One region of the Exiguobacterium sp. s89 genome, then DNA from elsewhere that is predicted to be linked to it. Evidence: riboswitches for the same ligand, from Rfam matches in the RefSeq annotation. Region 1 holds a riboswitch; each other region holds the start of a gene.
What was found. A riboswitch is a leader RNA that binds a small molecule or an ion and turns the genes downstream of it on or off. The one in region 1 is predicted to bind S-adenosylmethionine.
Positions count from the first base shown of each region.

Region 2: another riboswitch for S-adenosylmethionine. It lies ahead of metK (methionine adenosyltransferase); the one in region 1 lies ahead of KNO96_RS11115 (Na+/H+ antiporter NhaC family protein).
Region 3: another riboswitch for S-adenosylmethionine. It lies ahead of KNO96_RS09300 (methionine ABC transporter ATP-binding protein); the one in region 1 lies ahead of KNO96_RS11115 (Na+/H+ antiporter NhaC family protein).
Region 4: another riboswitch for S-adenosylmethionine. It lies ahead of msrA (peptide-methionine (S)-S-oxide reductase MsrA); the one in region 1 lies ahead of KNO96_RS11115 (Na+/H+ antiporter NhaC family protein).

Region 1 is NZ_JACSKS010000003.1:250,722-258,485, forward strand. Features, by position in the region: gene murB (UDP-N-acetylmuramate dehydrogenase) at 1-67, shown strand, start outside; gene ald (alanine dehydrogenase) at 156-1,286, opposite strand; gene KNO96_RS11095 (PucR family transcriptional regulator) at 1,419-2,642, opposite strand; gene KNO96_RS11100 (divergent PAP2 family protein) at 2,733-3,158, opposite strand; gene trhO (oxygen-dependent tRNA uridine(34) hydroxylase TrhO) at 3,276-4,217, opposite strand; gene KNO96_RS11110 (TVP38/TMEM64 family protein) at 4,443-5,087, shown strand; gene KNO96_RS11115 (Na+/H+ antiporter NhaC family protein) at 5,105-6,388, opposite strand; SAM riboswitch class I at 6,456-6,551, opposite strand; gene KNO96_RS11120 (GGDEF domain-containing protein) at 6,650-7,764, opposite strand, start outside.
Region 2 is NZ_JACSKS010000002.1:718,397-726,160, forward strand. Features, by position in the region: gene KNO96_RS09580 (iron-containing alcohol dehydrogenase) at 1-616, shown strand, start outside; gene KNO96_RS09585 (glucose-6-phosphate isomerase) at 723-2,075, shown strand; gene ytkD (RNA deprotection pyrophosphohydrolase) at 2,175-2,648, shown strand; gene KNO96_RS09595 (alpha/beta hydrolase family protein) at 2,629-3,396, shown strand; gene pckA (phosphoenolpyruvate carboxykinase (ATP)) at 3,415-4,986, opposite strand; SAM riboswitch class I at 5,309-5,428, shown strand; gene metK (methionine adenosyltransferase) at 5,562-6,770, shown strand; gene KNO96_RS09610 (hypothetical protein) at 6,810-7,331, opposite strand; gene KNO96_RS09615 (GNAT family N-acetyltransferase) at 7,496-7,764, shown strand, end outside.
Region 3 is NZ_JACSKS010000002.1:658,720-666,483, forward strand. Features, by position in the region: gene KNO96_RS09280 (hypothetical protein) at 1-547, shown strand, start outside; gene KNO96_RS09285 (arsenate reductase family protein) at 595-948, shown strand; gene gcvH (glycine cleavage system protein GcvH) at 997-1,380, shown strand; gene KNO96_RS09295 (thioredoxin family protein) at 1,569-1,826, shown strand; SAM riboswitch class I at 2,277-2,382, shown strand; gene KNO96_RS09300 (methionine ABC transporter ATP-binding protein) at 2,460-3,488, shown strand; gene KNO96_RS09305 (methionine ABC transporter permease) at 3,478-4,140, shown strand; gene KNO96_RS09310 (MetQ/NlpA family ABC transporter substrate-binding protein) at 4,171-5,004, shown strand; gene KNO96_RS09315 (MDR family MFS transporter) at 5,106-6,320, shown strand; gene sufC (Fe-S cluster assembly ATPase SufC) at 6,499-7,260, shown strand; gene sufD (Fe-S cluster assembly protein SufD) at 7,273-7,764, shown strand, end outside.
Region 4 is NZ_JACSKS010000001.1:326,661-334,424, forward strand. Features, by position in the region: gene KNO96_RS01675 (SRPBCC family protein) at 1-322, shown strand, start outside; gene KNO96_RS01680 (SDR family NAD(P)-dependent oxidoreductase) at 445-1,305, shown strand; gene KNO96_RS01685 (class I adenylate-forming enzyme family protein) at 1,286-2,842, shown strand; gene KNO96_RS01690 (hypothetical protein) at 3,067-3,312, opposite strand; gene KNO96_RS01695 (DM13 domain-containing protein) at 3,456-3,977, opposite strand; gene msrA (peptide-methionine (S)-S-oxide reductase MsrA) at 4,078-4,602, opposite strand; SAM riboswitch class I at 4,670-4,769, opposite strand; gene KNO96_RS01705 (hypothetical protein) at 4,814-4,975, opposite strand; gene KNO96_RS01710 (amidase family protein) at 5,089-6,495, shown strand; gene rlmN (dual-specificity RNA methyltransferase RlmN) at 6,561-7,622, shown strand; gene KNO96_RS01720 (class I SAM-dependent methyltransferase) at 7,659-7,764, opposite strand, start outside.

The DNA of each region.
Region 1 (7,764 bases):
GTTCGAAGTGGAGTTAGAACCGGAAGTGAAAATTATCGGGGAAGACATCACCGTTGAGAATGCATAATGAAAGAAGGAATCGGACGACTTCGTTCGATTCCTTCTTTCATTTATAACAAAAAAGCAACGAGAACGGGCATCTCGTTGCCTTAGATTTATGCTTGTGTTTGTTTTGCGACCGCTTCATGAGCAGGAACGAACGGATATTCCAGATCACGAGCGACCGCTTCATATGTGACAGTCCCTTTGATGACGTTTAAGCCTTTGAGAAGTGAACCATTTTCAAGAAGTGCTTGGAATACGCCTTTTTGTGCACATTCAATGATATATGGCATCGTCGCGTTCGTCAGACCCATTGTTGATGTGCGTGGTACTGCTCCCGGCATGTTAGCAACGGCATAATGCTGTACACCATAACGTTCATACGTTGGTGCATCATGCGTGGTGATGTGGTCGATTGTCTCACAAATGCCTCCTTGGTCGATCGCGACGTCTACGATGACAGAGCCTGGTGACATTCGTTGTACCATTTCTTCTGTGACAAGCTTAGGTGCTTTCGCTCCTGGAATGAGGACAGCCCCGATGACGAGGTCACTCTCGGCCACTCGTTTGGCGATATTATATTTATTTGAGATTAACGTGTTGATGGTATTTCCAAACAAGTCATCGATTTGACGAAGACGAGCAGGGCTAATGTCCATCAGCGTAACGCTTGCGCCGAGACCGATTGCGATGCGGGCCGCGTTCGTTCCGACGACACCGCCCCCGATGACGGTAACATTCGCACGAGGCACGCCTGGTAATCCTGACATTAAAATTCCTTTCCCACCGTGAGGTTTTTCAAGGATTTGTGCTCCGATTTGGGCAGCCATCCGACCTGCCACTTCACTCATTGGTGTGAGAAGTGGTAACGTCCGATCGACCTCTACTGTCTCATACGCAATTGCTGTTATACCTGAATCGACGAGCGCTTTCGTTAACTCTGGCTCCGCCGCGAGGTGTAAATACGTGAAGAGCGTCAAATCAGAACGGAAATATTGATATTCCGACGGCTGTGGCTCTTTTACTTTAAGTGCGAGTTCGACGCCTTCCCATACTTCTTTCGCTGTTTCGACGATTGTTGCACCTGCATCGATATACTCCATATTCGTGAATCCACTACCGAGTCCGGCGTTCGTTTCGACGACTACGTCATGACCAAGCTCTGTTAGCATAAATGAACCCATCGGTGTTAATGCCACCCGATTTTCGTTGTTTTTAATTTCTTTTAATACCCCGATTTTCATGGAACATTCCCCTTTCATTCCGTTGACACAAATTGTTCACACCCCTAGTATAAATCCAATTGAAAGCGCTGTCTTTATCATGGATTCTAAAAACGAAGACGTTCGCTTTGTGAAAAAACACAAAGCGAACGTCTAGTCTTCTAATCGATATTGACCAGCTTTGATGGCCAAATAAATCATAGCTCGTTCCGGTAATGACACTTGAGTGATATTCGTCAACTCTTCGATGCGTCGAATCCGGTATAGGACGGTATTCGGATGGATGTGTAGGTGGGATGCGACTCGCTTAACATTGCCTTCGAAATAAAAATACCATTCGAGTGTCGTCACGAGTTCGGTCTGATGGGACGAATCGTAATGTTGCAACCGTTCGATGGTCGGATGGGTTTCAAGTCGGAGCCCGATGCGCCGTGCGAGCTCTGGGACAAGTTGATAAATTCCAATCTGTTCGAAAGCACGGGAAGTCGAGAGTTCGAGAGGGAACTTGCGACGCAATGTCGTGACGCGTCTTGCTTCCTCGGCTGCGTCGTATAACATGTCACTCTCAAAAAAGCGTCGACTGATTCCGAGTCGTGGTTCGGATTCGATAAATTTGTCTTGAAGTAACTGTTCGAACCGTTCCGCCCAAGCTAATAATTCCGTCTCTTCATCGGACAGTTCAGACTTCATATAGTGCCAGACGAGTAACTGCTGACCATCGATGGCATGTAAAACGACTTCGATTGCCTCTTGAGTTGCGAGCACATAATGAAGACGCTCAGCGAGTTGAGGGGTGATCGGTTGGGTACATTCGATGATTGTTAGACGACTCGCGACCGCGATAGGTGCGAGTTCATTCAATCTTTCGCGATTAGAATCGGAGAGCGACGAAGAAGCAAGGACATCTAATAAAAAACGTTCAAGCTCGGCACTGATACGACGTTCGTGCATCGCAATTGTCATGAGTAGTTTCTTGGCGATTGTCGCTCCTTCTTGTAGAATTGCCAACTCTTGATTGGTGAACGGATTTGTGCGGGCTAAACTCCAAATATAGCCGAGTACTTCATCATGTTGTTTGATGACGATTGCCGCGCGTTCCCCGAGACCGATGGAGAGCCGCGCTGGGATGACAACGGGTTCATCTTGGACGGTGACTTCTCTTAAAATACCACTCTCCCATAAATCTTCGATCACGGCTTCAGGTACGCGACGACCGATAATGGTCGCGATTCTGGCCGGGTCGGTCGAGTCGGGATGGGTACTATAGGCGAGTAATTGGTGATAGCGATTTTCAATCGTAATAGGTGCTCGAATCGCTTGGCCAATCGCTTCGGCGAGTGTATCGAGTGATTCATATGATTTCTGCAAAAAAGGCATATCGATTCCTCCTCACTCTGAGTATACCGTCTTCTTTGTGAAACTTCACAAAAAGAATCGAGAGTGTGAGAAATGACATACCTTTAACGATTAAATGGGAAAAAACAATCCAACGACAAGGCCGAGTAAAGCCCCAATGATGACTTGGAACGGCGTATGTCCGACAAGCTCATTCAAGAGCGGGGTTTCATGTTTGATCCCCTTAAAGTAGTCATTCAAGAGACGAGCTTGGAACCCGACCGCCTGGCGAACTCCGGTAGCATCATACATGACGATTGTCGCAAAGACGACGGCGAGTGCGAACATACTCGAGTCAATCCCTTCTGCACGACCGATTGCCGTAGCGAGAGCAACGACAGTAGATGAGTGTGAACTCGGCATGCCGCCTGAAGCGAACATGATTTCAATTTCAAAATCCCGTGTTTTAATGAGTTCAGTTACGAGTTTGGCCGCTTGGGCGATAAACCAAGCAAGAATCGCAGCGAGTAAAGGTTCGTTAAACATGCAAGTATTCACTTCCTGTCTGACATAGTACCTTCACTATACCCGAAAGCGTCTCAGATTATACGTTAAGATTTCGTCAAAAAAGGTGCCGCGGATGAGTCATCCGTGACACCTTTTGGTCGATTTTTGTTACCCGACTACTCCTTCAGTTTCCTGAAGTTTCTCTGCAATATTGTCGATGATATAACGGTTGCGTGGGTGTTCTTGACACTCTTTTGAGCATGAACGCATTTGTTTCGGTTCACACTCTTCACAACAGAAATGTTGAACGTTGCACTCCGGGTTGGCACAATTAACGTAACGAACCGTTTCTGTCCCGCAATGCATGCAATGTGAGACGACAGATGGGTTCACCGAGTTGACAGGGACGTTGATGCGCTCATCGAAGACATAAAGCTCACCGTCCCAGTTCTCTCCTTTTGTCGCTTCGTCTTTTCCATACATCGCGACACCACCTTTTAAGTGGAAAATGTTATCGTGACCTTGGTCACGCATATATGCTGTAAATTTCTCGCAACGGACTCCGCCGGTACAGTATGTGAGAAGAGTTTTCCCTTCGTAGAGGTCCTTGTTCTCTTCAAGCCATTCCGGCATGTAACGTGAAGCCTCTACATCAATTTTGATCGCATTTTTAAAGCGACCAAGTTCGTACTCGTAGTTGTTACGAACATCGAGGATGACGACATCATCACGGTTCATCATCTCTTTCCATTCTGCTGGTTCTAGGTATGCTCCGTGTTGTTTCGGCACATCAAACTCACCATCAAAGCGCCACGTCACGAGCTCTTTCTTGTGACGAACAAAAATTTTCTTGAAGGCATGCTCTTCGACTTCATCGATTTTAAACTCAATATCGCTGAAGAGTGGGCTTGCTTTCAAATCATTCATGTATTGCTCGGTTTGTTCCCATGTACCGGAGCACGTTCCGTTGATTCCTTCAGAAGAAATCAGGATACGCCCTTTGATACCGAGATCTTTACAATACTTCAAATGTTCTTGCGTGAGTGTTTCTGGGTCTTCGATATTGACGTACTTATAGTACAGCAAGACCCGCATTGGTTTTGTTTCCATGTTATGTTGCTCCCCTGTGTTCAGTTTTTTGCAGGAAAACGAACGTTGGGTTGTGTCGTTCGACGAATAGACTTGCCTGCAACCACAAGTCCATTATTATATGATAAATATCACGACGGATTTTCGCAAATGGTTTTTAATTTTTTTTGATGAATGCAGGGAGATGCGTCTTCTAAATCGAATTCGGGTAATAGAGTAGTAACGAAAGTTGAAGGTGGAACGACTATGCTCACTTCTCTCCAACAGTACATTATCCAATTGATTGAGTGGCTTCAGAGTTTGCCTGGTGGTCCTTGGGCTGGTCTTGGTGCTCCATTTTTAGAAGCAATCTTCCCTTTTCTGCCACTCGTCTTAATCATTTCTGCGAATGCGGCGACATATGGCTTTTTGTTAGGTGTTCTCTTGTCGTGGATCGGGAGTCTTCTCGGAACGATTGTCGTCTTCGCGGCCGTCCGGTACATCTTCCGAAAACCGATGACACGATGGCTTGAGAAGCATAAGACGGCGATATATTGGTTAGAACGAATTAATCACATGAGCCCGATTTCGCTCGGGTTCTTATATTCACTCCCGTTCATCCCGGTCAGTTTGATTACCTATTTACTGGCGCTCATCCAAATGAAGCTCCGTACGTTCATATTAGCAGCGGGATTTGGTAAACTGCTCGTCGTCGTCATTTTCTCTGTCATCGGAGACCAGTGGGAAGAATTTATTCAAAGCCCGTTTCGCTTGTCGATGCTCGGTCTGCTCTTAGTCATACTATGGGCCATCAGTCGAGGGCTTGAGGAAGTGCTCAAGCGACGGGCGTTCAAGAAACGGAACGAGCAATTGAAACAAGAGATGGTGACCAAACGACAAACACCCCTTTGAGAAAGGGGTGTTTTCGCTTATGACTGTTTTTTAAAGCGCGGGAAGTTGAAAGCAATGGCAATCCCTCCGCAAATAAAGAGGAGGAACGGATAGAACATGAACGGGACGAGGTCAGGCGATGCCGTCTCCGTCAACTCTGCGGCAATGAGGAGTTGTGCTCCGTATGGGAGAATCCCTTGTACGCCGCACGAGAAGATGTCGAGCACGCTAGCAGACTTTTTCCGTTCGATGTCATATTCGTCTGCAATGTTCGCTGCAAGCGGTCCGGCTACGAGAATGGAAATCGTGTTGTTCGCCGTCGCCACGTTTGTCGCACTGACAAGACCGGCGATACTCCATTCAGCACCGGCCCGTTTTTGGATGCGTGACGTCAAGGCATCACGTAAATATGCGAGACCGCCGTTATGTGAAATGAGTCCGACAAGTCCGCCCATGAGTAACGTCAAGAACGAGATTTCGGCCATGCCGATCATCCCGTCCGCAATGGCTGTCACAAACGCTGTCACAGATAAGCTTCCGTCAAGTAGACCAATGATACCCGTGAGCGTAATCCCACCTAACAAAACGAGAATGACGTTCAGTCCTGTTAACGCTAGTCCGATCACCGCGAGATACGGAATCAGTTTATACCACTCAAATGCAGCGACATCGACAGTCGATTCACCGTTCGATAAGACGGCGAGTAAAATGGTTGTGATGATTGCGGCCGGTAACACAATCCAGAAGTTCGTTCGGAACTTATCACGCATATTCGTCCGTTGTGTCCGCACAGCAGCGATGGTCGTATCTGAGATAAACGAGAGGTTATCCCCGAACATCGCACCCCCGACGACCGCTGCCGCAGCGATGGCGACGTTGACACCACTCTCTTCATGTATACCGAGTGCGATTGGTGCAAGTGCAGCAATCGTCCCGGTCGACGTTCCCATCGCCATGGAGATGAAGGCGGCAATGACGAAGAGCCCGCTCAAAAGAAGCGATGGTGGTAAGAGAGTCAACGCAGCGTTGACCGTTGCATCGATGGCGCCGATTGATTCAGCGACGGTTGAAAATGCGCCGGCCAGTAAGAAGATAAAAATCATAATGATGATTCCCGGATTGCCGGCTCCTTGAGCGATGCGCTCGACGGTTTGGGTAGCATTTCCTTTTGTCATGAATGCTGCAACCATCAAGGCGATGATGGCCGCAACGAGGACTGGAAACTTATAAAAGTCCCCGTAATAGACACCCGCTCCGATGAAGAAGAGTAAGAAGACGAGCAACGGCAAGAGTGCCCATTTGTTTGCTGTTGGTTGTTCCAAAATAATCACCTCATTAAAAATAAAAAGGACCCTTTTCTGAGAAAAAGGTCCTTCGTGCGAAATACCCTTTTCATCTTTCGAGCAATACGCCCGCTGGATTTGGCACAGGTTCCCCGCTGCCGAGACTTCACAGGGCCAGTCCCTCCGTCTCTCTCGATAAAAAGTTAGTCTATTCCATTATCAAACACGTTCCTTAACGTACCTGTTTCGAATCTAGTTGTCAACTTAAAAACTCCCCAATTCGATGTGAGAAAGGGGAGTTTACGTCGTTAAATTGTTGAAGTGTGCCACGCGGTTACGTCCTGCATATTTCCCACCGACATACAGCGCGCGGTCTGCGTTTCGAATCGTATCATCTAGACGCTTATTTCCAAACGCTTCAATCGTATCGACTCCAATCGACGTGGTCACAGAAATTTCGTGTTGGTCGACACAAAATGGTTTTGCTTCGATTTGGTGACGAATGCGCTCTGCGACTTCAATCGCTTGGGTCATATCACACTGGTTGAGGAGTAAAATGAATTCTTCCCCGCCATATCGTGCGGCAAAATCATCTGTACGAAGTACTTGTCGAATTCGTCGCCCGAATTCTTGTAACACGTGGTCACCGACTTGATGTCCATACGTATCATTGATTTTTTTGAAGAAATCAATATCGAGCATGGCGACCGAAATCGGATACATCGAGATATCGGATATTTGTTGAATCCCATATTCATAAAATGCGCGTGCATTTGCGAGAAGCGTCAAACTATCCGTCCGGCTCTCGGTATAGAGACGGTCTCGTTCATGACACCGACTGATGGTCCGATTGAACGACTTTAAGAGTTTGATGATTTCCTGCTGAATGATTTTTGGATATCCATAAACCGGCTCGCCGGTCATGACAATCCATGTACGAATTCCTTCTATTTCTTCCGAGCGGACAGAGACGAAGCTATGATAGTCATTATGGAAAGCATCGGAAAGTGAGGCATCCCATTCAAATCGCATCTCATAGTCGAGGACGGGGTCATTCGGTTGACTGATGTCGAGTAGTGCGTATACGACTGGTCGATCGATTGGTTGACGTGTCTTCAAATCAAAGTAGAGTATACGATCGAACAATCTGAACTCGACATATCCTTCATCGTAGTGATTCAATTGTTCACACTGACTTAAAAAAACTTCGATGGCTTGCGCCTCACTCTGTGACAAGGAGACGGCTTCTTTTGCTTCATCGTATTGTTCGATCAACGATTTGAATGCATCTTGCCGCTCTTTTTGAATGAGGAGCCGCTTAATAAAAAATGTTAATGCAGCCGCGATGCTACTGACGACAAGTAGATTGGTCTCTCGGAACAACGCCGCCGCTAAAATGAAGATCAAACTGACGA
Region 2 (7,764 bases), on a different contig from region 1:
GGTTCCGAAAGACCAGACGATTTACGGCATCGTCGACATGATGAGCCATTGCTTCGAACAATATTTCCACCCGAACCATGCACCGGTACAGGAACGCATGACAGAAGGTGTTTTGAAAGCGGTCGTGGAGTCGGCTCCGAAACTCGTGAACGATTTAGAGAACGTCGACCTTCGTGCCATCATCTTGTTCTCGGGTACGATGGCATTGAACGGTGTGCTTCAAATGGGTGCTGCGGGAGACTGGGCGTCTCATAACATCGAACATGCGGTATCGGCTGTTCACGACATCCCGCACGCAGGCGGTCTCGCGATCCTCTTCCCACGTTGGATGGAACACGTATTGGATGAAGACAATGCCGCTCGTTTCGCACGACTCGGTACCGAAGTATTCGATGTCGAGCCGGGTGAAAGTGACTTGGAGACAGGGAAACGGACAATCCAAGCTGTTCGTGCATTCTTCGACCAACTCGGTGCGCCAAACTCGCTCCGTGACTACGAAATTGATGAGTCGACATTCGATGCGATTCTCGATTCGGCAATGAAGCGTGGTGCATTCGGTCGCTTCCGTACACTTGAACGGGAAGATGTCTCGAAAATCTTAGAACTTAGTAAATAAGGCGAATTCTTGCCTATTTCGCAATAATGATTGAACGAATCCGACGTTTCCGTTTATGATGGGTCATGTATGGCTCTTTTACGAGCGATTTAAAGGAGGAAATGACATGTCAACTGTACGTTTCGATTATTCAAACGCGCTCTCATTCGTAGGGAAGCACGAAATCGACCAAATGCAAGAAACGGTAAAAACGCTTCACTCGGTGATTCACGAGCGAAGCGGAGCCGGAAGTGATTTTCTTGGGTGGGTCGATCTTCCGACCGAATACGATCAAGATGAGTTCGCACGAATCAAAGCTGCGGCGGAACGAATTCGCGAGAATTCAGACGTTCTCGTCGTCGTCGGAATCGGAGGATCTTACCTCGGTGCCCGTGCAGCGATCGAAATGCTTCAACATTCGTTCTTCAACGTATTATCAAAAGAAGAGCGCAAGGCTCCACAAGTATTCTATGCGGGCCACAATATCTCATCGACGTATATGAGAGAATTGCTTCAAGTGCTCGAAGGAAAAGACGTCTCGGTTAACGTCATCTCGAAATCAGGGACGACGACAGAACCTGCGATTGCTTTCCGTGTTCTTAAACAGTTCATGGAAGAAAAGTACGGACAAGACGGGGCGCGTGAGCGCATCTACGCAACGACAGATCGGGCTCGCGGTGCACTCAAGACTCTCGCGGACGCGGAAGGATACGAATCGTTCGTTATTCCGGATGATGTCGGTGGACGCTTCTCTGTCCTCACACCAGTCGGTCTTCTTCCGATTGCCGCTGCCGGAATCGATATCGATGCCTTGATGGAAGGGGCACGTGACGCACAGAACGCTTACAGCTCTCCTGAATTGGCAGAGAATGAAGCATATCAATATGCGGTTGTACGAAACGCCCTTTACGCAAAAGGCAAATCGATTGAGATGCTCGTCAACTACGAACCGGCTCTTCACTACGTGTCAGAGTGGTGGAAGCAGCTTTACGGTGAATCAGAGGGGAAAGACAATAAAGGTATTTTCCCTGCGGCTGTCGATTTCTCGACGGATCTTCACTCGATGGGGCAATACATCCAAGAAGGTCGTCGCGACTTGTTCGAGACAGTCATCCGTGTGAAAGAAGTTCGTCATTCGATGAACGTTCCAGAAGACGCACAGGACTTGGATGGCTTGAACTTCCTTGCCGGTGAAACGATTCAATTTGTGAATGACAAGGCGACAGAAGGAACACTTCTCGCACACACAGACGGCGATGTACCGAACTTAGTCGTCGAATTGCCGGAGATGACCCCGTATCACCTTGGTTACTTGTTCTATTTCTTTGAGAAAGCATGCGCGATGAGCGGTTACATCCTCGGAGTGAACCCGTTCAACCAGCCAGGCGTCGAAGCGTACAAAGCAAACATGTTCGCTTTGCTCGGTAAACCGGGATATGAAGAACAAAAAGCAGAACTCGAAAAACGCTTGAATCAATAAGAAAACGAATCGGTCCGCAAGTCGGGCCGATTTTTTTGTTTGAAACTGGGTGAAGACAAGGTAAAGTGAGAGTAGACAGGGGAAAGAAAGGGATGGACTATGAAGACATTCAAGGATTACTATCATAATCAAGTTGAGCTAAGCTTCACCCATTATCCATTCTCAGACACACCGCTCCACGTCTGGGTCGTCGCCCGTTACGAGGATAAGTGGGTATTGACGAAGCATAAACAAAGAGGACTCGAGTTTCCGGGCGGGAAAGTCGAGCCGGGCGAGCATGAGGACGCCGCCGCAATCCGAGAAGTTTACGAAGAGACCGGTGGGATCGTGCAGACACTACGCTACTTGGGACAGTATCGGGTGCTCGGTCGAGGTGATACGGTCGTCAAAAATATTTACTTTGCTGAGATTGAGCGATTTGAGGATCATCCTGCCGTCGATGAGACGGATGGGGCCGTCTTGATTGATGCATTGCCGGGTAATTTGTTACGCAATCAACGTTATAGTTTTATGATGAAAGACCGAGTCTTACCGGAGACGATGAGGGTTCTACATGAACAACAGTTGGTTTGACCGAGTTGATGTGTTACCACCGTACGCAGGTTATCGGGTGACAAAAGGGTGGTACACGACAAATGATGGAGAAGAGGTCGTAGCGTATTCAATCGAACCAAAACGACCGAATGGGCACGTGTTGATGTACTTACGTGGAGGGACGGCACGAATCGGGGACGTCCGTTTACCGCGGCTCATGCAATTCGCATCACGCGGCTTTCATGTCGTCGCTCCCGTCTATCGTGGCAACCATGGTGGGACTGGAAAAGAGGATTTTGGTGGGGATGATTTGGAAGATGTGCTCTCGCTATACGATCGCGTTCAAACGAGCGGACGACCGGTTCACGTGCTCGGCTTTTCGCGAGGGGGCATGATGGCACTATCGCTCGCATCCGAACGACCGGTCACCACGGTCACATCCTGGGCAGGCGTGACGAACCTAGAATGGACATATGAGGAACAGCGTTCGATGCGGAAGATGTTACGTCGCATGACAGGTGGGGACCCCGAATCAGCAGAATCTGCCTATGTTGATCGTTCCCCCCTCTATAAAGAATGGATTGCCCCGACGCTCATCATCCATGGTACCGACGATGAGCAGGTTCGCTTGCGTCATGCGACAGCTGTCGCTGAGAAGTTAGGGGAGCAGGCTGAATTTTGGGTGGTCCCATTCGGACACCAGCTCCCATTTTGGGATAAATGGGAGACGACAGAGCAGGCGATGGACTGGATGATACAGCAAGAAAAAACACCGACTCATGATTGAGTCGGTGTTTTGATGTAGTTAGATGACGAGCGGACCGGCTGCGATGATTGATTCACTTGCTTTCGTGAAACGCTTGAAGTTCTCTTTAAATTTCATGGCAAGTGCTTTTGCCTCCATGTCGTAACGAGCTGAATCGTTCCATGTATCTCGTGGATTGAGAACAGTACTCGGTACACCTTCGATGGCTACTGGAATCTCGACATTGAAAATGTCATGTTTCATCGTTTCGACATCACGAAGCTGTCCATTGATTGCGGCGTTGACCATCGCGCGCGTATAAGCGAGTTTCATACGTGAACCTTCACCGTATGCACCACCTGTCCAACCTGTGTTGACGAGATAGACATCGACATCATGTTTTTCAATCAATTGACCGAGCATATCCGCGTAACGCTCAGGAGCGAGCGGGAGGAACGGTGAACCGAAGCAAGTCGAAAACGTCGCTTGTGGTTCTGTGACACCGCGCTCCGTGCCGGCAAGTTTTGACGTATAGCCAGACAAGAAGTGATACATCGCTTGCTCTTTCGTCAATTTGCTGATCGGTGGCAAGACGCCGTACGCATCTGCCGTCAAGAAAACAATTGTATTCGGATGACCTGCGCGTGATGGGAGCATCGCATTGTCGATGAACTCAATCGGATATGCCGCACGCGTGTTTTCCGTTGAAGAAATGTTTTTGTAGTCTGGTGTTCGATCATCGTTTAGCACAACGTTTTCAATCAATGAACCGAATCGAATCGCATCATAAATTTGTGGTTCGTTCTCACGTGATAAATTGATTGTCTTTGCGTAGCAACCGCCTTCAATGTTAAAGATGCCGTCTGGTGACCATCCGTGTTCATCGTCACCGATCAAGTGACGCTCAAGGTCAGCCGAAAGTGTCGTCTTCCCAGTTCCCGACAACCCGAAAAAGAGAGCCGTTTCGTTCGCATCATTGACATTTGCCGAACAGTGCATCGATAACACGTTTTGTTCAGGCAACAAGAAGTTCATGACGGAGAAGATTGATTTTTTAATTTCACCACCGTATTCTGTTCCCCCGATCAGAATTGTACGTTTGGCGAATGAAACGAGAATGAATGTCTCTGAGTTTGTGCCATCGACCGCAGGGTCTGCTTTATAACTCGGTGCATAAATGACCGTAAACGGGTCGAACGCACCTTTCGTCGGCCATTCACGTAAGAAGAGTTGTTTAGCGAATAGACTGTGCCACGCATACTCTGTGATGGCACGAACGGGTAAAGTGTAGTGTTCATCCGCGCCAGCCGCAGCTTCAAGATAGTAGAGCTTATCTTTCTTCTCTAAGTGATTGAGTACTTTTTCAAGAAGTGCTGAAAACTTCTCTTCAGCGATTGGTTGGTTGACCTTCCCCCAATCGACAAGGTTGTTGCTGACTTCATCTTGTACGACGAATTTGTCTTTCGGTGACCGTCCGGTAAAAGCACCGGTGCTGACAGATAATGCCCCGTCTTTTGTCAGTACACCTTCACCATTTTGAATGGCTTCTTCTACCAGCTCTGGAACCGTCAAGTTCCGTAACATGTCGGTACCATTAATTAATTCTTCGATTTTCAGGAGCGTTGTCGCCATCCTGAATCCCACCTTTCCCCTAAATAGATGTGGATGAAATCCGCATACTTCCGCAATCAAGATTAATTAGTATGACATTTTTAATTATATGTGACACACTAATTAAAAACAAGCATTTCTTCTCTATTAAGTAAGCGCTTTCTTACAAGGATAGTTTAACACATTCTCTTATCACAAGGTGTTAAAAAAAAGAAACGAAATAAAAAAATGGTTGACGATTCACAAACAGAAATGTTTAGCAAGTCTGTGAAAAAAATACGAATTCGTTCAATTCCCTTGACATAATCGGATGTCATTTATATGATGGTTTTCGTAACGGATACTCTTATTCTGAGCGGTGGAGGGAACAAGGCCCTACGAAGCCCAGCAACCGTCCGACATGAAGTCTTGTGCGGAAAAGGTGCTATCCTGAAGCGAAGCCATTAGCTTCGAACGATAAGAGGGTAAGGAAGAACGATTCAACCTTTCCCCATGTATGTCATCGGGGGGAGGTTTTTTTCATTACCGTCCCAAAGCAACGCGTAAGGGGAACGAGTACCGTCCACATATCACCCTTATTATAGGAGGTTTTTTGAATGTCAAATTTGAACCGTCGACTTTTTACTTCAGAGTCGGTTACTGAAGGACATCCAGACAAAATTTGTGATCAGATTTCTGACTCGATTTTGGATGCCATTTTAGCGGAAGACCCGAATGCCCGTGTTGCGGCAGAAACGTCTGTCACAACAGGTCTTGTACTCGTAGCTGGTGAAATCACAACGTCAACTTACGTGGATATCCCGAAAGTTGTCCGTGAAACGATCCGTGAAATCGGATACACACGTGCGAAATATGGTTTCGATGCTGAAACATGTGCAGTCTTGACATCGATTGACGAACAATCGGTCGATATCGCGCAAGGTGTAGACCAAGCCCTTGAAGCTCGTGAAGGTCAAATGACTGAAGAGGAGCTTGATGCAATCGGGGCAGGAGACCAAGGTCTCATGTTCGGATACGCAACAAACGAGACACCTGAACTCATGCCCCTCCCAATCTCGTTGGCACACAAGTTGTCACGTCGTCTTGCGGAAGTACGTAAGAACGGTACGCTTGAGTACCTCCGTCCGGATGGGAAAACACAAGTAACGGTTGAGTACGATGAGAATAACAACCCTGTTCGTATCGATACAATCGTTATCTCGACGCAGCATGCAGAAGAGATTACACTCGAGCAAATTCAAGAAGACTTGAAAAAATATGTCATCGAAGCAGTCATTCCGGCTGAACTTATCGATGCTGAAACGAAATACTTCATCAACCCGACTGGTCGCTTCGTAATCGGTGGACCACAAGGGGATGCAGGTTTGACAGGACGTAAAATCATCGTCGATACGTACGGTGGATACGCTCGTCACGGCGGTGGTGCATTCTCTGGTAAAGATCCGACAAAAGTTGACCGTTCAGCGGCATACGCAGCCCGCTATGTAGCGAAAAACATCGTTGCAGCAGGACTTGCGGATAAAGCGGAAGTACAACTCGCGTATGCGATCGGGGTTGCACACCCTGTATCAATCGCTGTCGATACATTCGGCACTGGAAAATTGAGCGAAACAGAACTCGTTGAACTCGTTCGTGAGAACTTTGACCTCCGTCCGGCAGGTATTATCAAAATGCTCGACCTTCGTCGCCCGATCTACAAACAGACAGCAGCTTACGGTCACTTCGGTCGTACAGATGTGGAACTCCCTTGGGAGCAAACAGATAAAGCAGCAGTTCTTGAAGAAGGCGCGAAGCGTTTCGCGTAATCAAAAACGACCTTTCCGCGGAAAGGTCGTTTTTTTGGTTCATGTAGTTGATGGTGTCTGTTTATTTTCGTCTGACTCAGAATCGTTGGAAGTTGTTTCTTGTCCGAGAGCTGTATCTTTCGCTTCGACGACCTTCTCACCGATATCTTGTAAATCAGACTTGGCTTCTTGTGCTGTATCAACGATTTTATTGACGTCTTCTTTAACTGTATCTACTTCTCCGACGACTTTTTCATATACGTTCTGAACGTCTGTAGATACTTCCTGAATTTTGCCGGAAGCCGTCTTCACTTGTTCAATAACCTGTGAGGCTTTACCAGCAGGGTCTTGTTTCATTTCATTGACAATGCCGCCGACCGAAGATTTTGCGCTCGAGAGGGATTGTTTCGTATGATCTCGATTCGAGGAGCTAAGTAATGCGAGAAGACCACCGACAAGTGCACCGAGTAACATGCCGGTCACGACGTTGATTTTCGGACTTCCCGCGTTCATTTGGTCAAATTGACGATTTGGGTTCTCTGTTTGTTCGACTTTCGGGTCATGCTCTAATTTTGGTTCCATGTTGTTCCACTCCTTCATTTGATTGGCATTGCTAGTTTTATACCCAAGTCGAATGCTAAGATAACGTTTTCTAATGAATCGTCATGAAAAAGAAATGTAGTGCAGGATAAAAACACTATGATAGGGAATGATACAAATAGATTGGCCTAAAGGGGGAAGCGATCATGAATATGCGAGAAGCAGTTCCAGAAGATGCGGCGTTAATTCGAACGATTGCACTTGCAACGATTTCAAAGAATGATTCCAATCGGACAAGAGCGATGGAGCGCGCCTATCGACAAGAAGAGATTGTACGAGCAATCAGTTCAAGTGAAGAAGCACGAGAACAATATTTTATCGTTGGCGAGTACGAAGGCCATGTCATCGGATTTTGTCATGCCATCGATCGAGGTGACATGTGGGAGATGCTTCGTCTCTATCTTCATCCCGATCA
Region 3 (7,764 bases), on a different contig from region 1:
CCGACTTGACTGGCTCGAAGTCGAACCGCTTCACTATCAGTTCCAAAATACGAAAGACGGGCATAAAATCATGTATCACGATGGTATTTATGGGGAATTTGCCGTCTTTGAAGTGCACGAACTCGCGACAATCGCTTACACGCCGGGGCGCGTCGTTTGGAGACGTGATGAGGCGCTAGATGTGTTCGCGACACCGGACCTCGCTATCGAGCGTCATGCATCCTCTTATTACTACGAAGAAGCATTGACGAATCTATATGTGGGCTTGTTACGCGAACGTCGAGGGGAGACGCTTGCCGGATTCGAGCTCATTCAAGTCGCAGCCGTTCAAAATGTCTTGAAAGCAATCGGTAAACAAGGCGACGCCTTCAACCCGACACGTCGGGTCGAGTCGAGACATCCGCAGATGATTTCTTTCCTGTTGGGCGGGGTATTAGGATATGGTAGATCAGGCGTCGCGGCGTCGGCCATCTTACGTTTTATCGAAGAGCGACATGTTGTCAACACGACGATGAAGCGAGAGATTGAGCGGTTGCTTGAGACGTGAATTGATTTCTCAGAATATGCTACATTGATGAGAGAGGTGATGAACAGATGGTGACACTATACGGCTATCCACCATGCAGTACGTGCAAAAAAGCAGAAAAATGGTTGAAAGAGCAAGGCATCGATTATACATACGTCCATATCGTCGAATCGACGCCGACGAAAGAAGAACTCGCTGATTTATGGAAGCAATCGGATTTACCGCTCAAGAAATTCTTCAACACGAGCGGGCAAGTTTACCGGAATGAAGGAATTAAAGACAAGTTGCCACATTTATCAGAAGACGAACAACTCGAGTTATTAACGAGCAATGGTATGCTTTTGAAGCGACCAATCGTCACAAATGGTGAAAAAACGACCGTCGGATTTTCAGAAAAGTCCTTTACGGACGTTTGGGGCTAAGTGCTATAATACAGATGTGAGTCTAATTTATTTGAGGGGGAAGTTAGGATGAGCAAAGTACCAGCAAATTTACGTTATTCAAAAGAACATGAATGGGTAGAAGTCAACGGAACGAAAGCCCGCATCGGCATCACGGATTTCGCACAGAGCGAGCTAGGGGATATCGTGTTTGTCGAACTCCCAGAAGTCGATGGTACAATTTTGCTCGACGAGCCATTCGGTTCGGTCGAATCAGTGAAGACGGTCTCTGAGTTGTATGCACCGGTATCAGGACGCATCACAGCAGTGAACGAGGACCTCGCGGATTCTCCAGAACTCGTCAACGAGTCACCGTTTGAAAACGCATGGATGGTCGAAGTCGAATTGACGGAAGAGTCAGACCTCGACAAACTCATGTCTGCGGAAGAATACGAAGCGATGATTCAAGGATAATCAAAACCGGCCTCTCCCGAATCGGAGAAGCCGTTTTTTTGTTTACTCGAAGTCGAGGCGGTAGTGATCGGATTTGATGAGCGTCGCTCGTTCAAACACGAGATAGAAGAATATTCTAAAATTTCAACAGAGCACGATTTTTGAATGAGAATCCATCGCCCATTATAATGACAGGAGAGGTGAGAAGAATGATTACAGACGGATACTTATATATATACGCCCCGATGTGTGGTACATGCGCTGTGGCGGAGAAAATGTTGACGGTCGTCGAAGCGGTCGACCCTGACATTAAAATTGAAAAGCGGGATGCGAACTATATCCCAAAAGAGCTCGAAGCATATCAGGTGATGAGTGTTCCGGCACTATTGAAGCTTGAAAACGGCAAGGTGCGAGATCGTCTTTACGCGTTTCAAAATGTGCAACACGTCCTCTCTTTCATGAAGTAAGAGAGGAACATTAGAATAATCTGAAAATTTTAAATAATCAGTTGACACAGAAAGTTCACGAATGGTATATTCATTACAACATCTTACTTGAACACAAAATAGGACGCGATATTCCCGACATCAAGACGTTTTAGCGAAGCCGCTGCTACACTTTACACGAATACACGTCAGTCTTCCCTTCGATTGTCCCCCAAAAAAATCAAGCGAAGAGAGACGTTTCGTATAATCGCACGGTCCAAGCTAAGATTGAGTGGTGATTGGTGAATCTCCCCCATGTAAGGGTGGAATTCTTGAACGGGCAAAAGATTCTCATCTATGGGCTGTCCTTCCGTGACTCAAGGTGCTACGTTCTGTGTCGTCCTCGGACGGCACCTTTTTTTAATTTTTTGAAAAAAGGATTTGACAGCAGAAAAAGCTGTCGCTATGATAAAGCTAATCGAATATACAACACTCTTATCAAGAGAGGCTGAGGGACTGGCCCTATGACGCCCAGCAACCGCGGAGTAATCCGAAATGGTGCTAATTCCAGCAAGGTGAAAACCTTGAAAGATGAGAGCAATCGTTGTCCGTACGATAAAGTGCGCACGTTTGCTCAAACGTGTGCGCTTTTTTTGTTGTCAGGAGGGAAATATATTGATTCAATTACGAAACGTCGCCAAATGGTTCGATACGAAAAATGGTCGTGTCCAGGCGGTTGATGATGTATCACTAACGATTGATCGCGGTGAAATTTTTGGAATAATCGGATATTCAGGGGCAGGGAAGTCAACGCTCATCCGATTGCTCAATCGTCTCGAATCACCATCAAGCGGTGAAATCGAAGTTGCCGGGAGCGAGCTGACGAAACTCAGCCCGAAAGAATTACGAGGTGTCCGTAAAAACGTCTCGATGGTCTTCCAACACTTTAACCTTCTATGGTCGCGTACGGTCGCAGAAAATATCAGTTTTCCGCTCGAGCTGATTGGGGTGCCGGCAAGTGAGCGGAAACGTCGGGTTCAAGAACTCGTCGAACTCGTTGGATTGGCCGGTCGCGAGGACAGCTATCCGTCACAATTATCGGGCGGTCAAAAGCAGCGAGTCGGGATCGCACGCGCGCTCGCCACAAACCCAGAGGTGCTCCTCTGTGACGAAGCAACGAGTGCACTCGACCCGAAGACGACGGATTCGATTCTCGAACTGCTCGTCAGTATCAATAAGAAACTCGGATTGACGATTGTCCTCATCACGCATGAGATGCACGTGATTCAAAAGATCTGTCACCGAGTCGCCGTGATGGAAGCAGGAAAAGTCGTCGAGACGGGTCAAGTCTCGGACGTGTTCCAACATCCGAAACAACCGATCACGAAAGAGTTCGTCAAACAAATCGGAGCGGTCGACGATCTATCGCTCACGTTCGAACATTTGAAGGAACGGTATCCGAGCGGTCAAATCGTCAAATTGAAATTCTTGAACGAGACGGCAGAACAACCAATTTTGTCTGACGTTCTTAAAACACATGACATCGGATTCAACATTATCGGTGGGAACGTGACCCAGTCACAAGTCGGTGCGCTCGGTACGCTATTCATCCAACTGATTGGGGAAGCAAGTGAAATCGAACGCGCCATCGCGTCGATTCGTTCGCAATCCGTAGAAGTGGAGGTGGAAAGCGATGTTTCCTAACGTAGATTGGCAAATTATGATGGAGCAGACTTGGGAGACGTTATATATGACGCTCGTCGCAGGTGTGGCGACGTTTGTGATCGGACTCGCTTTAGGTTTGGTTCTCTATATTACAAACGAATCGCTATTATTGAAGAATCGTCCGATTTACGTCTTTGTCAGCGCAATCGTCAACGTGTTCCGTTCGATCCCGTTCATCATTTTGATTATCTTACTCATCCCGTTCACGCTGTTCTTACTCGATACGATGCTCGGTTCGACGGCGGCGCTTCCGGCGCTCATCATCGGCGCGGCACCGTTCTATGCTCGAATGGTCGAACTTGCGCTTCGCGAAGTAGACCGAGGGGTCATCGAGGCAGCAGAGTCGATGGGAGCGACGAAATGGCAAATCATCTATAAAGTGTTAATTCCTGAAGCACTCCCGGCGCTCGTCTCCGGGATTACAGTGACCATCGTTGCAATCGTCGGCTATACGGCGATGGCCGGAGTCGTCGGAGGCGGCGGTCTCGGGAACTTGGCCTATTTGGAAGGGTTCCAGCGTTCACAAAACGACGTCACGTTCGTGGCGACGGTGCTCATCTTGTTGATCGTGTTCGTCATCCAGTTCATCGGTGACCGACTCGTTACAAAAATTGATAAACGTTCAGCTTAATACAACATATATTATTTGGAGGGATTCATTATGAAAACTTGGAAAACAGTACTCGGATTGACAGCTTTATCAGCATTCACGGTTCTCGCGGCTTGCGGCGGAGAAGAGGCAGACTCGGGGTCTGGCGATGAAAAAACATTGATCGTCGGTGCATCGAACGTACCGCACGCTGAGATTTTAGAGCACGTCCAAGAAGAATATGAGGCAAAAGGGTACAAGCTTGAAATCAAGAAGTTCCAAGACTACGTACTTCCGAACAAGACGCTCGCGAGCGGGGAGCTCGATGCGAACTACTTCCAACATGAGCCGTACCTCAAGTCACAAATGACTGAAAACAAAGATTACAAATTTGCCTCAGCGGGTGGCGTCCACATCGAGCCGATCGGGGTCTACTCACAAACTTACAAATCGCTCGATGAACTTCCGGAAGGGGCAGAAATCATCATGAGTTCATCGGTCGCTGACCACGGACGAATTCTTACGATGCTCCAATCAGAAGGACTCATCACACTCGCAGAAGGCAAAACAGTCGATGCGACAGTATCTGATATCGTTGACAATCCGAAAGACTTAGAGTTCAAGACGGACGTAGAAGCGACTTTACTCACAACGGCATTTAAAAATGGAGAAGGCGATGCGGTCCTTATCAATACGAACTATGCGATTGACGCAGGTCTCAACCCGCTTGAAGATGCCATCGCACTTGAAGGGGAAGATTCACCATACGTCAACTTAATCGTCACACGTGAAGGGGACGAAGAAGATGAGCGCGTCAAGGCACTCCTCGAAGTGTTGACGTCTGAAGAGACACAGCAATGGATCTTAGACGAATATAAAGGTGCGGTCGTACCGGTACAACAATAAATCAGCTCGGCTCAGGGGTTATATCCCCTGAGTCTTTTTTGTCTAGTGTTCTTTCATGAAGAGAAGTACACTACATATATGAAAGAAAAGGGGGGATTTGGATGAAGTTCAGACAGATTCATCCACTGACGTGGGGCGTCTTGTTCGGGACGTTTTTTGCACGACTGGCGACGTTTTTTGTCATGCCATTTTTTGCGATTTATTTGGCCACGCTCGGCTTTTCAGCGAGTGTAATTGGAACGATTTTTGCCGTGACGGCACTTTCGGGCCTGTTCATGAGTTTCTTTGGAGGGACGCTATCTGACCGCTATGGACGAAAACAGCTCATGCTCATCGGGATCGTGCTCAATGCCGTCACGTTCGCAGGACTTGCGCTCGCGACAGAGCTATTTTGGTTTTACATGCTATCGATTTTGATGGGGATGTCACGCTCTTTTCTAGAACCGGCTTCACGTGCACTCATCAGTGACACGACCCAGGCAGAAGAGCGAGTCATCGTCTATAACGTCCGTTACTTTATGATCAACATCGCCGCAGCCATCGGACCACTGTTAGCAGTCGTGTTGTCACTAACTGGTGTGAAGACCGCCTTTTTTGTCGTGACCGCCGTCTACATCATATACGGCATGATCATCTCATTCTTATTCTATAAATATCCGTTTGAAGAAGGGGATGGAGTAAAGGTACGTCCGCGCCTGACGGAGACATTCCGCGTCTTACGGGACGATCGGACGTTTCGGGCGGTCATCATCGGTATGATTTTTGCAATCATCGGTTACAGTCAGTTCAATTCGACACTTCCTCAATTCATTGCGCTGAGTGATGGGTTAGAAGACGGCTCAAGATTATTTGCTTACTTATTGACGACGAACGCCATCACGGTCCTCATCGTCCAGTATCCGATTATGCGTTTCGGGATTCGTGTCTCCCCGATCAAATCGCTCTTTTTCGGCATCTCGACACTGTCGTTCGGGCTGTTGTTGATTGGATTCGCTACAGTGGAATGGGTCCTCTTTGTCGCAATGGTCATTTTCACGGTCGGTGAAGTGTTGATGTTCACGATGACGGACGTCTTAACGGATGAACTTGCGCCGGAACATTTGCGGGGAACTTATTTTGGAGCGATGGGATTGACGTCGCTCGGACAGACGATTGGGCCGATTATCGGGGGCATGTTACTCGATACGTTTGGTCAATCTTCGCTTCCGGTATTCGGTAGTTTGGCGATATTGACAGGATGCGGTTCCTTCTTCTTCGCCGCTGCTGTACGAGAACGAAAAGCTGTTCTCGCACTCATGGAGGAGACTGCCGGCTAATGTCTTGATTTCCTACTATTAGCATTCTCAACTTTTATCATTCTATTGAGAATGAATCGTAAGGTGAGTCGCTTGAAATAAAAAATCGACTAGTCTAAGATTAGAATATATCTAATCTACGCCAAACAATTTGGCAAGAAAATACGGAAGGGGTATCCGAATGTCTAACGTACCACAAATGAAAATTGATGACCTCCGCGTCTCAATCGAAGGAAAAGAGATTGTCAAAGGTCTTAACCTAGAAATTAAAGGTGGCGAAATTCATGCCATCATGGGTCCGAACGGGACTGGTAAATCAACACTCGCATCAGCACTCATGGGCCATCCACTTTATGAGGTCACTGGGGGAAGCGTCGAATTAAACGGCGAAGATGTCCTCGAGATGGAAGTCGACGAGCGCGCACAAGCAGGGATGTTCCTTGCGATGCAGTACCCGGCTGAAATCAGCGGTGTCACAAACGCGGACTTCTTGCGTTCAGCAATCAACTCACGTCGTGAAGAAGGTCAAGAAATCTCGCTCATGAAGTTCATCCGTGAACTCGATACGAAGATGGGGCTTCTCGAAATCCCTTCTGAAATGGCACACCGTTACTTAAACGAAGGATTCTCAGGTGGTGAGAAGAAACGTAACGAAATTCTTCAAATGATGATGATTCAACCGAACATCGCCATCTTGGATGAAATCGACTCTGGACTTGATATCGATGCTCTGAAAGTTGTCGCAAAAGGTGTAAACGAAATGCGCTCAGAAGAGTTTGGTTGCTTGATCATCACGCACTACCAACGTCTCCTCAACTATATTGAGCCAGATTTTGTACACATCATGATGGACGGGAAAATCGTCTTGTCTGGTGGTAAAGAGCTCGCACAACGACTCGAGGCAGAAGGTTACGACTGGGTGAAGCAAGAACTTGGAATGACAGTAGACACAGAAGTGTAAGGAGGCTGTACGATGACCGTACAATTTGAATTGGATGCACAAGCGTTGTCGGCACGTGCAGAAGCGCTCGGTGGACCAGCATGGATGGTCAACCGTCGTAAAGAGGCAGCAGAACTTGCGCCGACACTTGCTTTGCCAAAAGTTGAAAAGATTAAGATCGATAAGTGGGACTTCACAGCGGGAGATGTCGAACTCGAAACGAAAGACGGTTTGACAGCAGACATCGAATCACTTCTCGGAGACCACCGGACAAACGTGCTCGTTGAACGCAACGGTCATATCGTCTATAACGAATTATCGATGCCAGAAGGCGTCTTATTTATGGGAATCAAAGAAGCGATGGAGCAACATCCTGAGCTCGTTGAGAAATATTTCATGACAGAAGGCGTACGTGTCGATGAAGAGCGTCTTTCGGCGTTAAATGCTGCCCTCACAAATGGTGGTGCGTTTATCTATGTACCGAAAAACACGCAATTAAAAGATCCGCTCCAAGCGATCTTCACG
Region 4 (7,764 bases), on a different contig from region 1:
TGCGTCTGACGATTGGCATACTATTGAGGCTGAGAACGACTTACGGGTCGGCGGGAAGTTTCGTAGTCGGATGGAAGCAAAAGATCAGAGCATGGGCTTTGATTTTGAAGGAGTATATGAAGAAGTTGAAGTAAATGAGCTCATTCAGTATCGCCTTGAGGATGAACGGAGAGTCAGAATTTCATTTGCTTCAGAAGGGGATCAGACGAAGATGGTCGAGGTGTTTGATGCGGAATCGATGAATCCGGTTGAAATGCAACGACAAGGCTGGCAGGCGATTCTCGACAATTTCACTCGATATGCGAATGGGAAGAGTGTATAAAAGATAAACGGAGGCTTTGAACAGCAGGTCGCTTTTCAATTAAAGTGGACGCTGCTGTTTGTCATGTTAGGCTAAATGATTGTCTTAGTGCGAGACGAAAATGAGTTAAAGGTGCTGGCTATATGTATGACTACACGTTACTAGAGAGATTTCTATTTCGATTTCCTTCCTTCAATCATCAGAAAATGAAATTAGAGTTAGATCGGAAAACGATATTGATTACTGGAGCGAGCTCAGGAATCGGGCAGGCGTTCGCTTATCTACTAGCGGATACAACCGCGCATCTGATTCTCGTTGCCCGAAGAGAAGCAGACATGAACGTCATAAAGTCTGAAATCGAAAAGGGGTCAGCCAAGGTGACTGTGTTCCCGGCAGATCTTCGAAATGAAGAGGAACGGAAAGGATTGCTGGCGTATCTCCATCAACTACCGGACGGATTGGATATTGTCGTCAGCAATGCAGGAATCTCCATCAATCGCCCCATCACCGAGTCGCTCGATCGGTACCATGACTTCACACGGACGATGGCAATCAATTATTTTGCTCCGGTACAATTGATACTATCGCTCATTCCGTTGCTCGAAAAGAAGAACGGGCAGATCGTCAATGTGTCGACCATCAATGTATTACTTCATCCTTTTCCTCACTGGGCGGCCTATCAGGCATCAAAAGCCGCATTCGATACGTGGTTTCGCTCCGCGGGTCCGGAACTCACAATCAAAAATATTTCCACGACGGCTCTATATCTACCGCTAGTAAAAACACCGATGATTAAACCGACGCTGGCTTATCAGCATTCGCCTGCCATGTCACCGGTACATGTGGCGGAACTGATTGGACATGCCCTGTATACGAAACGAACAGTATATAAGCCGTGGTGGTTGTTCCTCGGTCAAGTAGCGTCTCTTGTTTTCAGAAGACCGATAGACTGGATGGTCCCTACATTACTTAAGAGAAAGGAGCGTGACAGTAAGAATGGTTAAGTTATTGAAAGTCTTGTCGCAGCTCCATTTTCTATCACCATCAAACCTAAGCCGTCTGTTTGTCGCAATCCGTCAAAACGGAATCAACTTGATGCTGCTTTTTACATTGACTGAAAGAGCTGGGAGTCAAAAAACGGCTCTAGTGGACAGTCGAGAAACAGTGACATATCAGGAGCTAAAGACACGTTGCGAACACCTTGCTCATCATTTGGCTGATCAGTATGGGGTTAAAAAAGGACATAAAGTGGCGTTTCTATGTAAAAACCACGCGTCTTTCGTACAAGGGATGTTTGCGGCCTCACGACTCGGTGCTGACATCTATATGCTTCATTGTTCGATGAGTCAACTGCAGTTCAACCGGCTCGTAGAAGAACAATCATTCGATCTTTTGATTTACGATGAGGAGTTTGAAGACTTAATTGAAAACTCGTCTTACGAACATTCGACACTCGTCAGCTATCATAAGGAAAAGGTATCAATCAATCGTTTATCGGATTCGAAACGACCTCATCAAGGAAAGCTTCCGGTCGCATCGAGCGGGAAAATCGTGATGTTGACCGGTGGCACTACGGGTAGTCCGAAACAGGTGATTCACAAACCCTCCCTCTTTCACTTTCTAGCTCCATTCACGGCTTTATTGAACCGGTTGCTTTTGTCGTTATTCAACACTGCCTATATTGCCACGCCGATTTACCATGGCTACGGCATCGCCATTCTTTTATCTTTTCTAGCGCTAGGGAAAAAGGTTGTCATTCAGGAGAACTTTGATGTGCAGAGAGCCTGTGACCTCATTCGGCAATACAAGATAGAAGTGGTCACGGTCGTCCCGCTCATGATCCACAAAATGTTACGACACGATCCAACATCACTTCATTCCCTCGCATGTATCGCATCCGGTGGTGCGAAGCTTCATCCCGTTTTAGTCCGTGAAGTACATAACGAGTTAGGGAGCGTCTTATACAATCTCTATGGGACATCGGAAGCGGGCTTAAATCTCATCGCCACGCCAGAAGATTTACAGTATGATGCGAATACGCTCGGAAGAAGGATTCCGGGAGGAGACTTGCAGATAGTGAAGGATGGGGTGGAAGTCGATCCAGGCGCCATCGGGGAATTTTGCATACGAAATAAGTGGTCCATGCAAAACAGGAAGAACCGCTGGATTCTAACGGGTGATGTCGGATACCGTGATGAGAACGACTATTATTTTTTGTGTGGACGAACAGACGACTTGATCATCTCTGCTGGAAACAATATTTACTCCGGGGAAGTCGAGACGGTTATGCGCGACCATCCGAATGTCGAAGACGCCGCTGTCATCGGGGTAGAGGATGTGTACGCCGGTCACATCTTGAAGGCGTATGTACAGGTATACGACGAAAAATTAACAGAAGAAGCACTAGTGAGCTGGTTGCGCGAACGAGTGACAACATATCAGTTTCCACGAGAAATCGTATTCTTGGAGGCGTTGCCTTATACAGAGGTTGGAAAGTTAGACAGAAAACGACTTAAAACGATCACTCGTGCAGATGAATAGATATTTAGGAGCGAATCAAATAATAAAAGTGGATGGTTTACTTTTTGTTTTTTCGTTTTTAGCCATTGTTTTATGCCATATTTTTTGAATCTCAAGGTAGATGTGATGATCATTCTTTTGACAATCATTACATTATCGTTTATTAAACATGTTGCATCGTTAATAAAGAAGGATAGTTAAATCGTTATGAATCGAAACGTAGTAACCACAGATAGATAATAAGATTACTTTTTCAATTTGAATTGTTTGATCCGCCACATCATCGACGTCATAAAAGCTGCCCATCCACCGAGTACAAGGATATAAATTGCCAAGAAAAACACAAATGCTCCATAGTCTTCGAGCTCTTCGAATGGATTCTGAATAATCATCGGTTCGGATAGTATGCCGACCACCATCAATGGAATGAAAAATAGAAAAAATCGCTTCCAAAAGTAGTGTTTGTATAGTTGTGGCAATGTCTGCTCCATGATCGACCCTCCTCAATGAAATTACACTTATTTACATATATGATAGCATATACACAATTGATGTTGGATGATTGGTCTTTATTTTTTAGCCGATTTCAAATGAAAAGAGGGTGGCCGATTCATTCAGCCGCCCTGCAGTCAATTCATTCACTTGTTCCAGTCAGTTCTCCCGTCCCGAACGTCGCGCTGAACGCACGGCACCAGATGACGACGGTGTTGTACTCTTCTAGATTCACATCCTTAGGGACCAAGTAGTTTTGATTCCCGATATTCCCTTTTAGAGCCCCTAGACTGACGCCTTCGGTCGTCTCTTGACCTGGTTTTGTCAAATAGACAAATAAGTCTGGACCGTTCGTCGTCTCGAACTCTTCAAATCGGAGATATGTCCCGTCTTCTGCCTCGACCGAGCGGATCGTCCCGGTCGTCTCATAATTTTTCTCCCCGTCCATGAATACACCCGCTACTTCGGTTGGACTCGGTTGTGCTTCCGGTGTCTCGGACGTCTCTTCTCCCGCTTCTTCTTCAGGGGCTGGTGATTCGACAGCTGTCGGTGGCAACCCTTCGTCGACCGTCTCTGTTAAAAATAGTGGGGAGATCAGCCACCAGGCGATGGCTATGATGGCGATACCGATGATTCCGATGATGATTTTTGTACGAGTCTTCATATATAATCCTCCTTTTCAGGTGTTTGAATCGTTACATTCCTTTTCCCGATTCATGGGCTTATAAAAAGACGCGAATCATTCAATTCGCGTCAGTTGAACATCATACTGTCTCGGTCCACTTCTCCTCGATGAACTCGTCGCGTCCCGAGATGGCCCGGTCCTCCTTATAATGCTTCGGATTTTTTTTATGATAGTCCTGATGGTAGTCTTCTGCAGCAAAGAACGTCGTCGCTGGAATGATTTTCGTGACGATCGGGGCCGTGAAGCGCCTGCTCGCTGCCAACACGTCGCGACTCGTCTCAGCAGCGACTTGTTGTTCTTCCGTGTGATAGAAGATAGCTGGGGCATACTGAGGTCCCCGGTCTTGGAATTGACCACCGTCATCGGTCGGGTCGGTCTGAATCCAATACAGTTCAAGGAGACGTTCATACGAGAATAATGCTGGATCATATGTGATTTGAACGACCTCAAGGTGCCCCGTCGTCCCGGTTTTTACTTGTTCATATGTCGGATTGGCGACTTGTCCACCCATATAGCCGGATATGATGCCTTCAATCCCTGGTAATTCCTCAAATGGTGTCACCATGCACCAAAAACAGCCGCCTGCGAATGTTGCTTTTTCCATTCTGTCGTTCCCTCCAAATCGTCATTCAACAAAAAAGCGCTCACGTCGGATGACATGAGCGCTTTCGTCATATCGTCCAAGGTTTCCCTTGCTGGTCGTAGCACCTTGCCTAAGGCAGGTTGCTGTGAAGTCGCGGAGCCAGATCTCTCGTTCACTCTTGATATCGATATGTAGTTGGTGAGAGCATCATATCACCCTCAAAATACATTCGTCAATGATTCGGTTTTCGTTTCAACTGAAAAACAGTCAAGACGATGATGAATCCAATCAAAGCGATGGAAATGGGTGTACCATAAGGCACATTTTCACCGTATAGCTGTATGAAAAATAGACCGAACACAGCTAGCAACACGAATATGTAGGATCGTGTCATAGGAACCTCCTGTTTTTTCTTAAGTGTAACAAGAACACATCGACTTGGCGATACGAAAAGGAAATCAGACATAGAGCACGAATAAAAGGGAAGAGATAAAGGAGGAATGTATGATGGAACAAATCCAATTACATGAACTGACGATTGAACGTGCGCATCGTGGGTATAAAGAAGGACAATTCACGGCGAGAGACGTGACCGCCTATTATTTAGGACGGATTGCGACATATAATGAACGGCTTCACGCCGTCATTCAAGTCAATCCGGACGCCCTGTTCGAAGCAGAGGCGGCAGACCGAGCCTACCGAAAAGGAGTACGCAAACCGCTACTCGGTATTCCCGTCTTGATCAAGGACAACATCGAGACGAACGGTCTGATGCGCACGACAGCGGGTGCCGCCGCGATGCGACATCATTTCGCCGGTCGAGATGCCGAGCTCGTCAAACGGTTACGGGCTGACGGGGCTATTATCCTTGGGAAGGCGAACCTGTCCGAGTGGGCGAACTTTTTAACGGAAGGTATGCCGAACGGATGGAGTGCCGTCGGTGGACAGACGATGAACCCATATGGCGACGCGTTAAATGTCGGGGGATCAAGTTCGGGGTCGGCTTCTGCGGTCGCGGCGAACCTCGCTCTTCTTGCGGTAGGGTCCGAGACGAGCGGTTCAATCGTCCATCCGAGTGTCCATAACAGCATCGTCGGGATCAAGCCGACCGTCGGATTAATCAGCCGCTCCGGAATCATTCCAATCTCACGTTCTCAAGATACGGCAGGACCGATGGCGCGTACGCTTCGTGATGCGGTCATCTCCTTACAATCGATGTGTGGTGAGGATGAATCGGATCCGGCGACTCTTGAGACACCGGTCGGCCCCCCTTACGTGACATGTCTCGACGTGAGGCAGGCGGTCGGGATGCGCGTCGGGTTCGTCAAACCGGACATTTCAGACGAAGAAGTCGGATTGTATGAACAGGCAATCCAGTTGCTACGACAAGCCGAAATCGAACTCGTCGAGGTCACGCTGCCGAAGCATGCGGCGCTAGAGCAGGCGGACATCCTGTTCGACGAATTCAAGCTCGGGGTCGCGGCGTATCTCGCGAACACGACAGTGCCATTTAAGACGCTTTCCGATTTGATCGAGTGGAACGCGGAACATCCTGAATCGATCCCGCACGGCCAGACCATCTTTGAAGAGGCGAACGCCCGATCTGGAAAACTGATCGAAGCGAGCTATCTCGACCGTCGCATCGCGGACGTCCGTCTCGCAAAAACAGAAGGGATTGACGCATTGCTTCAAACTCATAAACTGGATGCAATCGTCCTCCCACATGACATGAACTACGACATGGGTGCGAAAGCAGGGCATCCGACGATTACAATCCCTTATCAACTGAAAGAGAGCGGTGCCCCATTCGGCCTCTCGTTCACGGGGACGAGCTACGCGGAGCGTGATTTGATTCGGGTCGCTTATGCGTTCGAACAGTTCATCACACGACCGACGCCTCCAGATTATTCGTAAGTTGCACCCGTCTCTCACGTCCGCTACAATGGTACGTATGCGGATTAGAGAAAGGACAGATTACAATGAAATCATCTATATACGGGTTGACGTTTGATCAGCTCACAAATGAGTGTACGGAAGCGGGATACGGTGCCTTCCACGCACGTCAAGTTTGGGACTCGCTCTACATCAATCGGGTCAAATCGATGGACGACCTCAACGTACGAGACGAGGTGCGCGAGTACTTAACAGAGAAATACGTCATCTCGACTCAAGACCTGTTCGTCAAACAGGAAGCGGGCGACGGAACGGTCAAATTCTTACTTAAATTACATGATGGGCACTACATCGAGACGGTGCTCATGCGTCATAAATACGGTCGTTCGGTCTGTGTGACGACACAGGTCGGATGTAACATCGGCTGTAGCTTCTGTGCTAGCGGGTTGTTGAAGAAGACACGTGACTTGACGGCTGGTGAGGTCGTCGAGCAGATCATGACCGTCCAACATTTCCTCGATGAAGAAGGAGATGGTGATCGCGTCAGCCATATCGTCGTCATGGGAATCGGCGAACCGTTCGACAACTTCGACAACTTGGTCGACTTCTTGCGTGTCGTCAAAGATGAGCGTGGTCTTGCGATCGCTCCGCGTAAGATCAACGTGTCGACGAGTGGGCTCGCGGACAAGATCTACAAGTTCGCAGACCTTGACTTACGCATCAACTTGGCGCTCTCGCTTCATGCGCCGAATGATGAGCTTCGGACACGCATCATGAAAATCAACCGGGCGTTCCCGCTTGATCAACTCATGCCATCGATTCGTTACTACGTCGAGAAGACGAACAAACGAATCACTTTCGAGTATATCCTACTCTCGAAAGTGAACGATTTACCGGAACATGCGGAAGAACTCGCCGACTTGATTGAAGACATTAAAGACAAGTCGTACATCAATTTGATTCCATACAACCCGGTCAACGAGCACATCCAATATGAGCGAAGCACGCCTGAAGACATCATGGCGTTCTACGACATCTTGAAAAAACGTGGCGTCAACATTGGTGTCCGTCTCGAGCACGGGACAGACATCGATGCGGCATGCGGTCAACTCCGCAGTAAGCATATGAACGTCGAAGGCGCGAAGTGAAAAATGGCCTCTCCGAATCTCGGGGAGGCCATTCGTTTACTGTTTTTGCCCGACATATTGAATCACAGCGGATTCGCCGTGATGGAGTGTGCCTTCTTCTCGCCAGACGACCGTCTCGTTTAAGACGAGAGGGACGAAATCG